4 regions of the Alteromonas sp. AWM4_230 genome follow, and region 4 is predicted to be linked to each of the others. Evidence: predicted binding sites of a transcription regulator. Region 4 holds the regulator's gene; each other region holds the start of a gene.
The links. The regulator sigma-54, encoded in region 4, starts transcription at its own class of promoters, with help from an activator protein. The targets are predictions, from matches to a motif close to GTTGGCACGNNNNTNGNNT.

Region 1: ACXACS_RS06390 (DUF2726 domain-containing protein) is a predicted target of sigma-54. The motif match lies at 1,631-1,649, and genes of this name have one in related genera.
Region 2: glnA (glutamate--ammonia ligase) is a predicted target of sigma-54. The motif match lies at 1,066-1,084, and genes of this name have one in related genera.
Region 3: ACXACS_RS15485 (EF-hand domain-containing protein) is a predicted target of sigma-54. The motif match lies at 1,550-1,568, and genes of this name have one in related genera.

Annotation. Positions count from the first base shown of each region.
Region 1 is NZ_JBSWTB010000001.1:1,501,054-1,504,479, forward strand. Features, by position in the region: gene ACXACS_RS06380 (cobalamin biosynthesis protein CobD/CbiB) at 1-16, opposite strand, end outside; gene ACXACS_RS06385 (5'-methylthioadenosine/adenosylhomocysteine nucleosidase) at 18-719, opposite strand; gene ACXACS_RS06390 (DUF2726 domain-containing protein) at 887-1,474, opposite strand; gene ACXACS_RS06395 (hypothetical protein) at 1,682-2,125, opposite strand; gene ACXACS_RS06400 (FAD-dependent oxidoreductase) at 2,322-3,426, opposite strand, start outside.
Region 2 is NZ_JBSWTB010000001.1:1,457,294-1,460,719, reverse strand. Features, by position in the region: gene typA (translational GTPase TypA) at 1-691, opposite strand, end outside; gene glnA (glutamate--ammonia ligase) at 1,151-2,560, shown strand; gene ACXACS_RS06175 (DUF4124 domain-containing protein) at 2,857-3,426, shown strand, end outside.
Region 3 is NZ_JBSWTB010000001.1:3,581,124-3,584,549, forward strand. Features, by position in the region: gene ACXACS_RS15480 (sensor histidine kinase) at 1-1,061, opposite strand, end outside; gene ACXACS_RS15485 (EF-hand domain-containing protein) at 1,124-1,405, opposite strand; gene ACXACS_RS15490 (putative bifunctional diguanylate cyclase/phosphodiesterase) at 1,706-3,426, opposite strand, start outside.
Region 4 is NZ_JBSWTB010000001.1:4,148,575-4,152,000, reverse strand. Features, by position in the region: gene ptsN (PTS IIA-like nitrogen regulatory protein PtsN) at 1-204, opposite strand, end outside; gene hpf (ribosome hibernation promoting factor) at 218-505, opposite strand; gene ACXACS_RS17865 (RNA polymerase factor sigma-54) at 536-2,017, opposite strand; gene lptB (LPS export ABC transporter ATP-binding protein) at 2,091-2,816, opposite strand; gene lptA (lipopolysaccharide transport periplasmic protein LptA) at 2,819-3,364, opposite strand; gene lptC (LPS export ABC transporter periplasmic protein LptC) at 3,333-3,426, opposite strand, start outside.

The sequences.
Region 1 (3,426 bases), 2.6 Mb from region 4:
TAATTACCTCTGTCATATTATTTTGCGAGGGCCTTGATCATTGCCATAACTAGCTGTGCAGAATGCTTAGCAGCAGTGTCTAAATATTCTTTAAAGCTCACTGACGATGTTTTACCAGCAATATCTGATAACGAGCGAATCACAAGAAACGGTGTATCTAGCATATGGCAGGTTTGACCGATAGCCGCACCTTCCATTTCTACCGCTTTCATATCAGGAAAGTTTTCACGCAATTCCGCCACCGCTTCATCGCTCCCGATAAATGCATCACCAGTGCAAATCAAGCCCGTTGTCGATTGTAATGAAGTTATCTCTGCAGCTGCACTACGTGCTGTTTCCATCAATGCGGTATCACAGCGAAAATCTTCAGGCATACCTGCACATTGACCCAGCTTGTAACCAAAATGGGTTAAATCGGCGTCGTGGTGAATAACGTGACTTGCTATCACTAAGTCACCAATATTCAGGTTCTTGTCAAAACCACCTGCAGAACCTGTATTAACAACTGCATCAGGAGCGTACTGCTCAATCAATACAGTGGTAGCGATAGCCGCTGCTACTTTACCAATGCCGCATTTAACCAACACCACTTCAATGTCGTTGAGTGTGCCTTCATAGAATGTAAGGTGTTTCCACTGTGTTTCTTTTACGTTCCAAAGCGATGCTTTAAGTAGCGCAACTTCTTCATCCATTGCACCTAAAATACCAATTTTTTTCATAACATTACCGAGGGTGTTAAGAGAGTTAAAAGCGTGAACACGCTATTGAATGCACTAATTGTATAAGGAAAATAGAGAAACTGACAGAAAAATGCCTTTGTTACCGCTATTTGAGAGTAAGAAAACAGCAAAGTAACAAAGGCTAGGGGAAGCTCTGATTAACCGTATCAGGCGGCAGCTGGTCTGCTTGAACGCACAGGACGGGTAGGGCGCTTAGGTGGTTCTGGGTTGTGCGTAGGTAGCTGTGCCATTTTATTTTGTAAACGGCGAAAAGGAATCAGTTTGTTTTCCAAGCACTCGCGAATATCGTCAACCGTGTAGCCAGATTTAACTTTAATCCTTGCGTGCGGAAGGCCTGCAGCATCTAAAGCGCCCGTTACAAACCAGTCTTTTTGCGTTTTATAGCCTTCTTTGCCTTGGCTGTGAACCAAATCGATAGCCATAACAGGGCTCATATCTTGTTTATCGACCAGTACAAAGTCGAGTTGTCTGCTAGATGCTCTGCTAAGCGCTTGGCTTGCTGTCTTCTTGTTGGTTGATTGACGTACTGATACAAGGTCATTAAGACGTACGCGGCACACTATTCTAAACTCTCGACCCATGGCCTGTTCAATAAGGTTTAAAAAAGTATGCTCTACCGGAGTGAACAGTTGTGCTTTCCGCCTAAATGGAAATGCCACTCCACCGTCTGACAACTTTATGGCACCTAGTGCAACGACTATAAGTAACATCATTAAAATAATTGCCAATTCCATCGTAACCCTCGCAAATATCAATAGAAAAAGTCATGACATGAGTAACTGAAGGTCAGCCTGGCCCAGTGTATATAGCTTAGCGGCATGTGCTTCGTTTACGGCATAGGCGTCATAAAAATGACGCTTATTGCTGTCATGAAGTAGTTATTGATGAAATTGCAAAGCGGGTGCCAACATTAGCTTTGTTGGCAAATTTCTACGATGTATTTATTGATTTTTTGAGGTGACTAGAATATCAACCTGAGAACCGGCATTGTCAGGGCTTATAACTACCCTTACGGCATTATCTTGAGAGGACAATAATGTACGGCCTCTAATAGCTGGATGGGGTTTAAGTAGTGGGTGAGCGCCTTGGTATTCGCTAAGTATCTCACTTGGGGAGCGTGGTGAGTGATAAACCATAACTGCCGACGTGTCTTTTTCGAAGGCTTGGCACTGTCTTGCATCATTAGATATTTTCACCTGCTGGAACTCGGCGGGGCACGACACAATAGAAGGTTGGCTTAAAGACGGCATCGCACCCTGGTTAACTTTTTGCTCATTAACTTGGGCGTTCGACGAAGAATCTACTGAAAGAGTGTCTGCAAAACAGGCACTTCCTGAGGCTAATGCTAAACAAAATAAAAGCTTCTTAGTGTTGACGTGCTTCATAGGTAGGTTCTTCATCCAGTGGGCGATATTCTTAATTCCTTGTTACGATACTAGAGGCGTTGCGCTTTTGCTTCAACTAAACCTTGGTCTATTAAGGTATGTAAGTAGAGCTTTTCGTATCTTCTGTGGCGTGTAAAACAAAAAAGCTCGATAGCGAGGCTATCGAGCTTTTAATGACCAGGAATATTCGCGAAGGTTAAACGCCAATATAATCCATGATACCTTCGGCAGCTTTACGGCCTTCGTCGATAGCGGTAACAACCAGGTCACTACCACGCACCATATCACCACCAGCAAAAACTTGAGGGTGTGAGGTTTGGAAGGCAAACTTACCAGCAGAAGGCGCGCGTACACGACCTTTCTCATCAAGCATAATGCCGAAATCGGCAAACCATGGTGCAGGGCTTGGTTGGAAACCAAATGCAATGATAACTGCATCTGCTTCAAGTACGTGTTCAGAACCTTCTACTTCAACAGGGCGGCGGCGACCATTTACATCTGGCGGCCCCATTTCTGTTTTTACGAACTTAACGCCACAGGCTTTTCCGTTTTCATCAACGGCTATATCAAGAGGCTGTAGATTGAATTTGAATTCAACACCCTCTTCTTTAGCGTTAACTACTTCGCGGCGTGAACCAGGCATACTTTCTTCGTCACGACGATACGCACAGGTTACTTGCGCAGCGTCTTGACGAATAGAGGTGCGTACACAGTCCATAGTGGTATCACCACCACCTAGCACAACAACACGCTTGCCTTTCATGTCAACAAAGTCAGCAGGGTCTTTTTCAAGACCCATTACGCGGTTGGTGTTGGCGATAAGGAAAGGAAGTGCGTCATATACGCCTTCAACGTGTTCGTTATCGAAACCACCTTGCATCGACTTGTACGTACCCATGCCCAGAAATACTGCATCGTATTTATCAAGCAAATCCTGGAACTGGATGTCTTTACCAATTTCGGTATTGAGTACGAACTCAACACCCATCTCGGTAAAAATTTGGCGGCGTAGCTTAATTACGTCTTTCTCTAATTTAAAAGACGGAATACCAAATGTAAGTAGGCCACCAATTTCTTCGTATTTATCGTAAACAACAGGTTTAACGCCGTTGCGAACGAGAATATCAGCACATGCAAGACCCGCAGGGCCTGCACCTACAATCGCCACTTTCTTGTCGGTCCATACCACGTCAGACATATCTGGGCGCCAGCCCATTTTGAATGCCGTATCGGTAATGTATTTTTCAATACTACCGATGGTAACAGCACCAAAATCGTCATTCAGCGTACACGCACCTTCG
Region 2 (3,426 bases), 2.7 Mb from region 4:
TAACACGACCTACACCGATTACACCTACGTATGAGTTGTAATCAAGCTGAGAAATCTGCATTTGGAAAGGACCGTCTACGTCTGCATCAGGTGCAGAAACTTGCTCAACGATAGTTTCAAATAGTGCATTCATGTCTTCTTGAGGCTCGTCTGCATCGTGTGATGCCCAGCCATTTAGTGCAGAAGCGTAAACAACTTGGAAGTCAAGCTGCTCATCAGTTGCGCCTAAGTTATCGAAAAGGTCGAATACTTGATCCATTACCCAATCAGGGCGTGCGCCAGGCTTGTCGATTTTATTAATAACAACAATTGGCTTAAGACCTTGAGCAAATGCCTTTTGCGTAACGAAACGCGTTTGTGGCATTGGGCCTTCTTGTGCATCTACAAGTAGAAGTACAGAGTCGGCCATTGACATTACACGTTCTACTTCACCACCGAAGTCAGCGTGTCCTGGAGTATCTACGATATTGATACGGTAGTCGTTCCAGTTAATCGCTGTGTTCTTAGCTAGGATGGTAATGCCACGTTCTTTCTCGATGTCGTTCGAGTCCATTACGCGCTCTTCTTGCTCGCCTCGAGATTCAAGGGTGCCAGACTGCTGTAACAGTTTGTCTACCAGGGTGGTTTTACCGTGGTCAACGTGGGCGATGATTGCGATGTTACGCAATTTACTAATATCAGTGGTATTCATGCTTATATAGAGCCTGTGTAAATCGATGCCAACTTAATTCGGGAATCGAATAAGTCTGCATTAGATTTGTTGCAAAAAAATGCAGATAGAGAAATTTGCGCGGATTGTACAGAAAAACCACGACGTTTGCGCACCTTTTTTTGATAAGAAGTCACTTTTATTAGAATTAACTCTTCAGTTTAAAAAATAGACAATATTATTTGCACCGAATTGAACATATACAGTGGTGGTGTGATACAAAGTGATCTAGGCTAGATGACATAAAAGTAACAATTAAGCACCACTATGAAGCATTGATGCACCCTTCTGGTGCATTGCTATTCAAATGGAAGTGATAGATGCCTGTCCATGCCACAAAAACCGGCATGCTTGTAAATGGCATGATAATCGCTTTCACTTTTGCCACTGTTGGAGTGAAGCTGATCATTCCGCATTTTTACATTAAACCTGGAGGACACGATGTCAGTAGATAAGGCATTAGAACTGATTAAAGAAAGTGAAGCGAAGTTTGTAGATTTACGTTTTACCGACACCAAAGGTAAAGAACAACACGTATCAATTCCTGCAAGTGTTGTTGATGAAGAATTCTTCGAAGAAGGTAAAATGTTCGACGGTTCTTCAATTGCTGGTTGGAAAGGCATCAACGAATCAGATATGGTTCTTCTTCCAGACGCAGACAGCTGCGTAGTAGACCCTTTCGCAGAAGAAACACAAGTAAACATCCGTTGTGACATTGTTGAGCCTTCAACAATGGAAGGTTACGAGCGTGACCCACGTTCTGTTGCACGTCGCGCAGAAGAGTACTTGAAATCTACAGGTATCGGCGACACATGCTTCTTCGGCCCAGAGCCAGAGTTCTTCCTTTTCGACGACGTGCGTTTCCACACAGATATGGCAGGCTCGTTCTACAAGATTGACTCTTCAGAAGCAAAGTGGAACTCAGGTGAAGAATTCGAAGGCGGCAACATGGCTCACCGCCCTGGCGTTAAAGGCGGCTACTTCCCAGTACCTCCGGTAGATTCTGCTCACGACATTCGTGCTGCTATGTGTATGGTTATGGAAGAAATGGGCCTTGTTATTGAAGCTCACCACCACGAAGTAGCGACAGCGGGTCAAAACGAGATCGCTTGTGAATTCAACACGCTAGTTAAGAAAGCTGACGAAATTCAAGTTTACAAGTATGTGGTACACAACGTTGCACACGCATACGGCCAAACTGCTACCTTTATGCCTAAGCCACTTGTTGGCGATAACGGTTCTGGTATGCATTGTCACCAGTCTATCTCTAAAGACGGCGTTAACATCTTCGCAGGTGACAAATACGCAGGTCTTTCTGAAGAAGCACTTTACTACATCGGCGGTATCATTAAGCACGCGCGTGCAATCAATGCCTTCGCTAACGCTTCTACTAACTCTTACAAGCGTCTAGTTCCTGGCTTCGAAGCGCCGGTAATGCTTGCATACTCTGCACGTAACCGTTCTGCATCAATTCGTATTCCTCACGTAACTAGCGATAAAGCGCGTCGTATTGAAGTACGTTTCCCTGACCCAACAGCTAACCCTTACCTTGCATTCTCTGCGATGCTAATGGCTGGCCTTGACGGTATCAAAAACAAGATCCACCCTGGCGATGCTATGGATAAAGACTTGTACGATCTACCTGCAGAAGAAGCGGCTGAAATTCCAACTGTTGCAAGCTCGCTTGAAATGGCACTTGAAGCACTTGATAACGACCGTGACTTCCTTAAAGCCGGTGGCGTAATGACTGACGACATGATCGATGCATACATCGACCTTAAGTCAGAAGAAGTAACTAAACTTAACATGACAACTCACCCAGTTGAGTTCGACATGTACTACAGCGTGTAATAACACACTGTATAGCGATATATACTAAAGCCCGCTCTGCGGGCTTTTTTTATGGGTGCTAATTAACTACTATATATTTGTGTCTGCGCTAAAAGCATCTTCTACGTTTGCTCACTTAGGACAATGACCTAGGGGCTAATCTCATATAGGCAATGCTGAAAAGATTTAGCCACAGGCCTCTTATGATAAAAGTAGTAAGCTGGCAGTTTTCAAATACAATGATTAGGTAACAACACGTGCAAAACATGATGCGATATATCTGCTTAACTTCCCTATTATTGTGTTGCAGTAATGGAGTGTTACCTTTGCAAGCCGCTACGCTTGGTTTAGAGCAAGACAATGCGCAGCAAGAACCACTGACGAACGAGGCAGAACGAGCTCCCGATGCATCGACTACGACATCCCCATCGACTACAACAATCTATAAGGTGGTAGGAAAAGACGGCTCTATTACTTTCACCGATAAGCCGCAAAAAAATGCTGAGCCGTTGGCATTCGATGATAAAACGCAAAACGTAGTTACAGCAGCCAAAGTTGCCCCCCCACCGCCGCTTAAGCCTGATTCCCCTAAACCAAATTATCGCGTAGTTATCAAATCTCCTGCACCAGAAGCAACTATTAGAAATAATCTAGGTGAGTTAATTATTTCTGCGGCACAAACTGGTGCACCCAAAGCGCCTATCTATCGCTTAATTTTCGATAACGCCCCATTTGCAAGCAATAGTTCAGGCGTATTTAAACTTTCAGGTATCCATCGTGGAGCACATACCTACAAAGTTGAGCTAACGAACAATACGGGCAAGACTCTTGCATCGTCTCCAGAACAAACCCTTTACCTACATCAGGCATCGGCGTTAATTAATAAC
Region 3 (3,426 bases), 570 kb from region 4:
TCGTCTACATGTATTGAAGGTGAGGAAATATTTACGTCTACCTCTCTATCTTGAATGGCAAGGGCGTAATCCTCTAAACAGGCATCAACTAATTTATTTGCATTACTTTCTACAATTTTAGGCTGTGCTTGTTGTAGTAGCAGATTGTAGTCGAGTAGTTTCTCAACCAAAGTATTGAGACGCTGGGTACTTGCAGTAAGTAATGACAAAACTTCTCGTTGAGCGTTATTCAATTCGCCTACCACGTTCTCTGACAACAAACTGCAGCCTTCTTTAATGCTTGCTAGGGGTGTTTTTAGTTCGTGTGCGGCATGTCTTAAAAGTGCGGTTCTGATGTGCTCCAGCTGTTGCAAACGCTCATAAAGCCAATGCAAATCTTTTTCTACATCAATAAGTTCCCTAGGTGCCTGCTTAGACAATGGCGGAAGCTGACCATCGCTATGTGCCATGATCCGAATAATTTTTTTGAGGTTATTAACGGGGTTTACAATCAGTTGGCTTCCCATCAATATGAGGAGTAGCGACACACTAACCAGCATTGCGGTAGACCATGCCTGTTTCGCCTGCATGGCGTTTAAGTCGTCTTGTTGTACTTTAACCCGCTCTGTAATGGCCGCTTCTACATCGTCGCGCAGCTGGTCGATACTATCTCCTACTGATGCTAAATACGCATTGAGCAGCAGCTGATCTTCAATGGCACGGTATTCAGCGAGTTGATTAAGCTGCTCAGATAAACGGGAACAGGTTGCTGGCACGGAAAGCGCCTGACACAAGTTATCGGCCGCCACAGCAAACTGGTCTATGGCATTATCAGAGAGCTGCGCCACCCTGTCGTTACGTAAAACGGCAAACTGTCTGATGCTGCGCTCAACATCCACCACTGCATTGTCCAGACGTTGCATATCACTTACGACATCCACTACAAAGCGTGTTTCAAGGGTAGTCATTTGACCTACCTTGGCTAAGTCGCTTTGGCTCTGCCAAAGAAGCGCAATAAGGGGAATAAGGGCCAGTACAAAACTTCCTAACGTTAACTGCCTCAGTGAACCAAGTTGTACCAAGCGCTCACCAAACGATACCTTGTTTATCAGAACCCTACCCTCATTGATGTTGATATTCTTATCTACTCACTCGCGGTGAGCTTTTTGTTACCTGGCGTAAGCTCGCTCTTTGCCAACTCGGCTTCGGAAAGCTTACCGTCTTCATTATCGTCAATCAGCCCAAAGTTTCGCAGTAGTTCTGTGTGTCTTACTGCTTCTTTAAGTGAAATAAGACCATCTTTGTCTATATCTAATTTCTGCATAAGTGTGCGCGCTGGTGTAGCATGCGCTTCGGCTACTGAAACAGCTTGTACCGCAGCAACGGCACAAAGTGCTAAAAAAAGTTTTTCGAGACGTTTCATCATGAATCCTCCGCTAAACGCTTTCTAAAATCCTTCTCAATTCACCAATGTCTATCCTATGGATTCTTCCACCAAAGAATAGTTAAGGCATATGGATATTACCATTAGTCTTCGATTAACCACATCATTAGTACATCGAAACTTGCTATGCGATTTTCAGGCCATAATAAAAAAGCATTACAATTCAAAATTTTAAGAGAATGCCGAACTTTTAATGTGGGTAACTCATGGACAGGTGTTGCAATAAAGAAACACTGGTAGTAAGTGCATGTCGGCAACAATACCGACATACATATTTTAGCATCAGCTAAACTGTTCAGCTTTAAAATGGCAAGGAGAAGTAACAAGGTCATTGATGGGAATAGGTTTGCTGAACATAAAACCCTGAACATTATCGCAGCCGTGCTCTATCAGATAATGCCATTGTTCAAGGTTTTCTATCCCTTCAGCGCAAACTGAAAGTGATAGGCGTTTTGCCAAATCGATAATAGCGCCTGTTACTAGTCGGCTGCGTTCTGAAGATTGAAGCTCCATCACAAACTGCCTGTCTACTTTGAGGGTATCTATATTGATTTGAGTGAGATAACTCAAAGACGAATAACCGGTACCAAAGTCATCAAGCGCGATAGCACATCCCATGTTACTAATGCGTCTGAAAAACTTATTGGAAAGGGAGAAGTTTTCAAGATAAGCACTTTCGGTAACTTCAAATTCGATATTCTCGGGGTTTACGTCATAGAGCGCAAAAGTATTGTAGATATAATCGAACAGTTGATTGCTTCTCAAATCATGACCGGATAGATTAATAGAAGCCCTAAAAGCTCCCTTTGCCCAGCGCTTGAGGTCAGGCATATCCATGCAAACACGACTGATAACCCATTGCGTAATGGCAGTGATCTTCCCGCCTTGCTCTGCGATAGGAATAAACTCGTTTGGCATGACAAGGCCAAACTCAGGATGCTGCCAACGAATCAATGCCTCAACGCCAATTACGTTACCGTTGTTGTTTACTTTTACTTGGTAATAAACAACAAACTCATCGTTGGTTATACCTTGTTCAATACCATTGGCTAGATGCAGTTTACGCTTGTGAGATTCCACCATATCCGGCGTAAATAATGTGTAACTTCCCCTTCCCTTTGCTTTTGAACGATACATGGCTAAGTCAGCGTTACTCATAAGTTCACTTAAATCGTATCCTGCATCAGAAGCAGTAGCCACACCAACACTCAACCCTACGGTAAGCGAGAGTCCCCTGAGCTCAAAGGGCTCGTCGAATGCTGTAATTAGTCGCGTTGCTAAACGCTTTGCTTGATCTGCAGTCGCATCTCTATCTGGGAGGACTAAAAACTCGTCGCCGCCTAAACGAGCAAACAAGTCACCGTCTCTAAGTAAACACTGCACCCTATCTGCAACTTCTATCAAAATAAGGTCGCCGGTTTCGTGTCCTAGCGAATCATTTATCCCTTTGAAGCCATCAAGATCGAAAAATAGCAACAATAGATCTTCGTCATTTCTTTTTGCTCGGGCTAATTCCAGTCTTAAATTATCAAGAACAAACTGTCTGTTAGGTAACCCTGTCAAACTATCGAAATTCGCAAGGCGAGACATCGTCTCTTGCTGGTCGACCAAGGTTTGTTTTTGTTCAAAGTTCACCAGTAACTCAACTTCGATAGCATCTAATAAGCTATTAATATTAGTGGCAATCTGGCCTATCTCATTAGATGAGTTTATTGAGCTTCGTAGCGCGTAATCTTTGGTTTCAAACACGTCTTGTGTAAACCGCCCTAACGAGGCCAAAGGTGAAATTAATCGGGATATTATGAAAATACATACGCCAGTACACAATAGCCAAAGTGCTATAAAAACTGGTATTTGTTCTAAAAACTGCCGAGCACTATTTGTTGTTTGAACCTTGGTGGTGTCAGCGTAAATAACAATGTGCCCCATGGGATAAAGGCTACTACCAACAATTTGATGGCCAACAATGACACCTTCGTATTGGTTTATACCATAAGGAACAC
Region 4 (3,426 bases):
ACCGTGAGGCAGTGCTATCCCGTTACCAATACCCGTGCTACCCATACGTTCTCGAGCCATCAAGCTATTTAGAACCGTTGCCTGGTCGATGTTGTCGTTATGCTTGGCAGCGATATCAGCGATGATCTCAAGAATTCGCTTTTTACTATTACACTGAACCGCACACTCGGTGCGGTCCAGACTTACGATGGCTTGTATATCCATGCTCAATTAACTACTAATGTTTTTTCAGTTTTTCCTTATGCTTGATTACCTGCCGGTCGAGTTTATCAACCATGCTGTCAATCGCCGCATACATGTCGGTATTTTCTGAGGATGCGAATACTTCAGCGCCACTTAAATGAACAGTCGCTTCAGCTTTTTGATTTAATTTTTCAACGTTCAGGATGACATGCACATTAGAAATGTGATCAAAGTGACGTTCAAGTTTGCTGAACTTCGTATCGACATAATTACGCAAAGAGTCGGTGATTTCGACATGATGACCAGTAAGGTTGATTTGCATATTTCGTCTTCCTTATATTATTAAGCCCGTTTAAATAAGGCTTTTGCGTTGGTTCGACGGCGGGATCGACAATGATTCCCGGTATTTTGCTATTGTTCGCCGAGCGACTTTTATGCCTTGCTCGGCCAACAATGAAGCAATCTTGCTATCACTTAGCGGCTTGCTAGGATTTTCCGCAGCCACTAACTTCTTGATCAATGCACGAATCGCTGTAGATGAACACTCACCACCTGACTCTGTTGCTACGTGGCTTGAGAAGAAATACTTCAATTCGAAGATGCCACGGGGCGTATGCATATACTTCTGCGTTGTTACACGCGAAATAGTCGATTCGTGCATATCTACCATTTCTGCGACATCATTTAGCACCATTGGTTTCATCATTTCCGGGCCGTGCTCAAAAAAGCCCATTTGCTGCTGCACAATGCAATTTGCAACCTTCATTAAGGTATCGTTGCGAGATTCAAGGCTCTTTATGAACCACTTGGCCTCTTGCATGTGTGAGCGGATGAATTGTGAATCGCTGCTGTTCTTGGCACGACGACTCATCGCTGCGTACTGTTGGTTTACGCTTAATTTAGGCAGACTGTCGGGGTTCAGCTCAACCACCCAACGGCCATTTTTCTTGGTTACTGAGACATCAGGAATAACGTACTCAGGCTCTTTAGTAACTAAAGCACTACCTGGGCGAGGATTCAAGGTTTGAAGTAAACGCATTGCTTCGCGCAGCTGATCTTCTTTCAATCGGCTCTTACGCATTAGCGTGCGGTAGTCTTTACTGCTCAGTAAGTCTGAATATTCCTCAATAAGCTGCTTCGCTTCAGCAAGCCACGGTGTGTCTTCTGAAAACTGGCGCAATTGCACCATAAGACACTCTTGAGGTGTACGAGAACCTGAACCAATGGGGTCGAACATTTGAATGCGCTTAAGTACACACTCTATTTCGTCCATTTCGATAGGCTCTTCTAGATCATCGTCGTTGACCGCTTCTAAGATGTCGTCAAGAGTAACGGTTAAATAACCTGATTCGTCAATTGAGTCGATGATTGCTGTAGCGATAGCGCGGTCAGTATCTGAAAAATGAGTGAGGCGCATTTGCCAAAGAAGATGTTCTTGAATGTCTTCTGTGGTCTCACCTTGGAAGATTTGTTCATCATCATTAGATGGGCCAGGTGCAGGCGCGGAAGAAGCCGAATAATACTCATCCCAAGTACTGTCGATAGGTAGCTCATCGGGAAGATCATTCTTCTCCAGTGCATCTCCCGCTTCTAGCGTATCGCTTGATGCAGAAGCGGTCGCTTCAGCAGCGCTATCGTCACTATCGACATTGTTCTTTTCTACTTGTGGCTCGTCGTTACTTTCTTCCACTTCTAAAAGCGGATTAGAATCGAGGGCTTCTTGTATCTCTTGCTGGAGATCAAGCGTAGAAAGCTGCAGCAGTTTAATGGCCTGCTGAAGCTGAGGTGTCATTGTAAGTTGTTGGCTAAATTTTAGCTGTAAAGATGGTTTCATCTACGTCTTATTTAAATGCTCTAAATTAAATATACCAGAGCGAAACTGAAAAATGACAATTAGGTTACACTAACTATAGCCTGAATTGTTCGCCTAGGTATACGTCCCTTACTTTTTGATTACTTAAAACCTGTTCCGCAGTTCCTTGCGCAATAAGCTCGCCATGACTCACAATGTACGCTTTTTCGCAAACATCCAATGTTTCGCGTACGTTATGGTCCGTGATAAGGATACCAATACCCCTATCTCGCAGATGCTGTATTATCTTCTTTATATCATTAACTGATATTGGATCAACACCGGCAAATGGTTCGTCTAACAAAATAAATTGTGGTTTTGCTGCCAGAGCGCGGGCAATCTCTACGCGACGCCGTTCTCCCCCTGACAAACTCATCCCCGTACTATTACGTATATGGTTGATATTAAATTCATCAAGTAGGGCGTCTGCTTCTTCTTCTTGCTGTTGTGAATTTAAATCTTTACGGGTTTGCAAAATGGCCATGATATTTTCATGTACCGTAAGCTTTCTAAATATTGATGCCTCTTGCGGAAGGTAGCCTATACCGCGGCGAGCGCGCTCATGCATTGGCTGGTGAGTAAGCTCATTATCATCAATTTCGATCTTGCCTTTGTCTAAGTTGACTAAGCCTACAATCATGTAAAAAGTGGTGGTCTTACCAGCGCCGTTAGGGCCGAGAAGACCAACAATTTGACCGGTAGACACTGAAAGGCTTACATCGCGAACAACCTGTCGCGATTTATACGATTTAGCAAGGTTTTTAGCGCTCAAAGTTGCCATTGCTATTCATTGTCCTCGTTGTCTTTCTTAGACGATGTTTTACGAATGGTGTCAGGAGTAAATACTGTGGTTACACGACCTTCACCATCTTCACCGGCACCACCCGTTGCAAGCAATTGTTCAGTAATCATATCGAACGTAATCTTATCACCTTGCACTTTACTGGTATCTTGCTGTAGCTCAGCATTACCCGCCAGAGAAATAGTGCGATTAATTACTTCATAGCGAATTTCATTGGCTTTCGCTGATACCGGTGTACCGTCTTCTAGTGATTGAGAATAGCTTGCAGGGTTGCCACGGGCGATAAATATTTCACGGCCGCTGCCATCTGTAGCTATTACTTCTACTTCATCAGCTTCGATTAGGAGTGAACCTTGGGTAATAAGTACATCTTCCTTGTACAGCGCGGTTTTGTTTTTACCATCAATAAACTGGGTGTTTGACCCTATCTTAATGGGTTGTGAAAAATCTTCTTCACTGGCTATTACCGCACCGCTAGCGATGGCAAGTAGAAGGCTAGTTGCTAGGGGAATAAGTCGTTTGTACATGATCTAAAAGCTCGTATTCTTGTGTGCGTAAATTCGCGTTAAACCCATTGCTTAAAATAAGA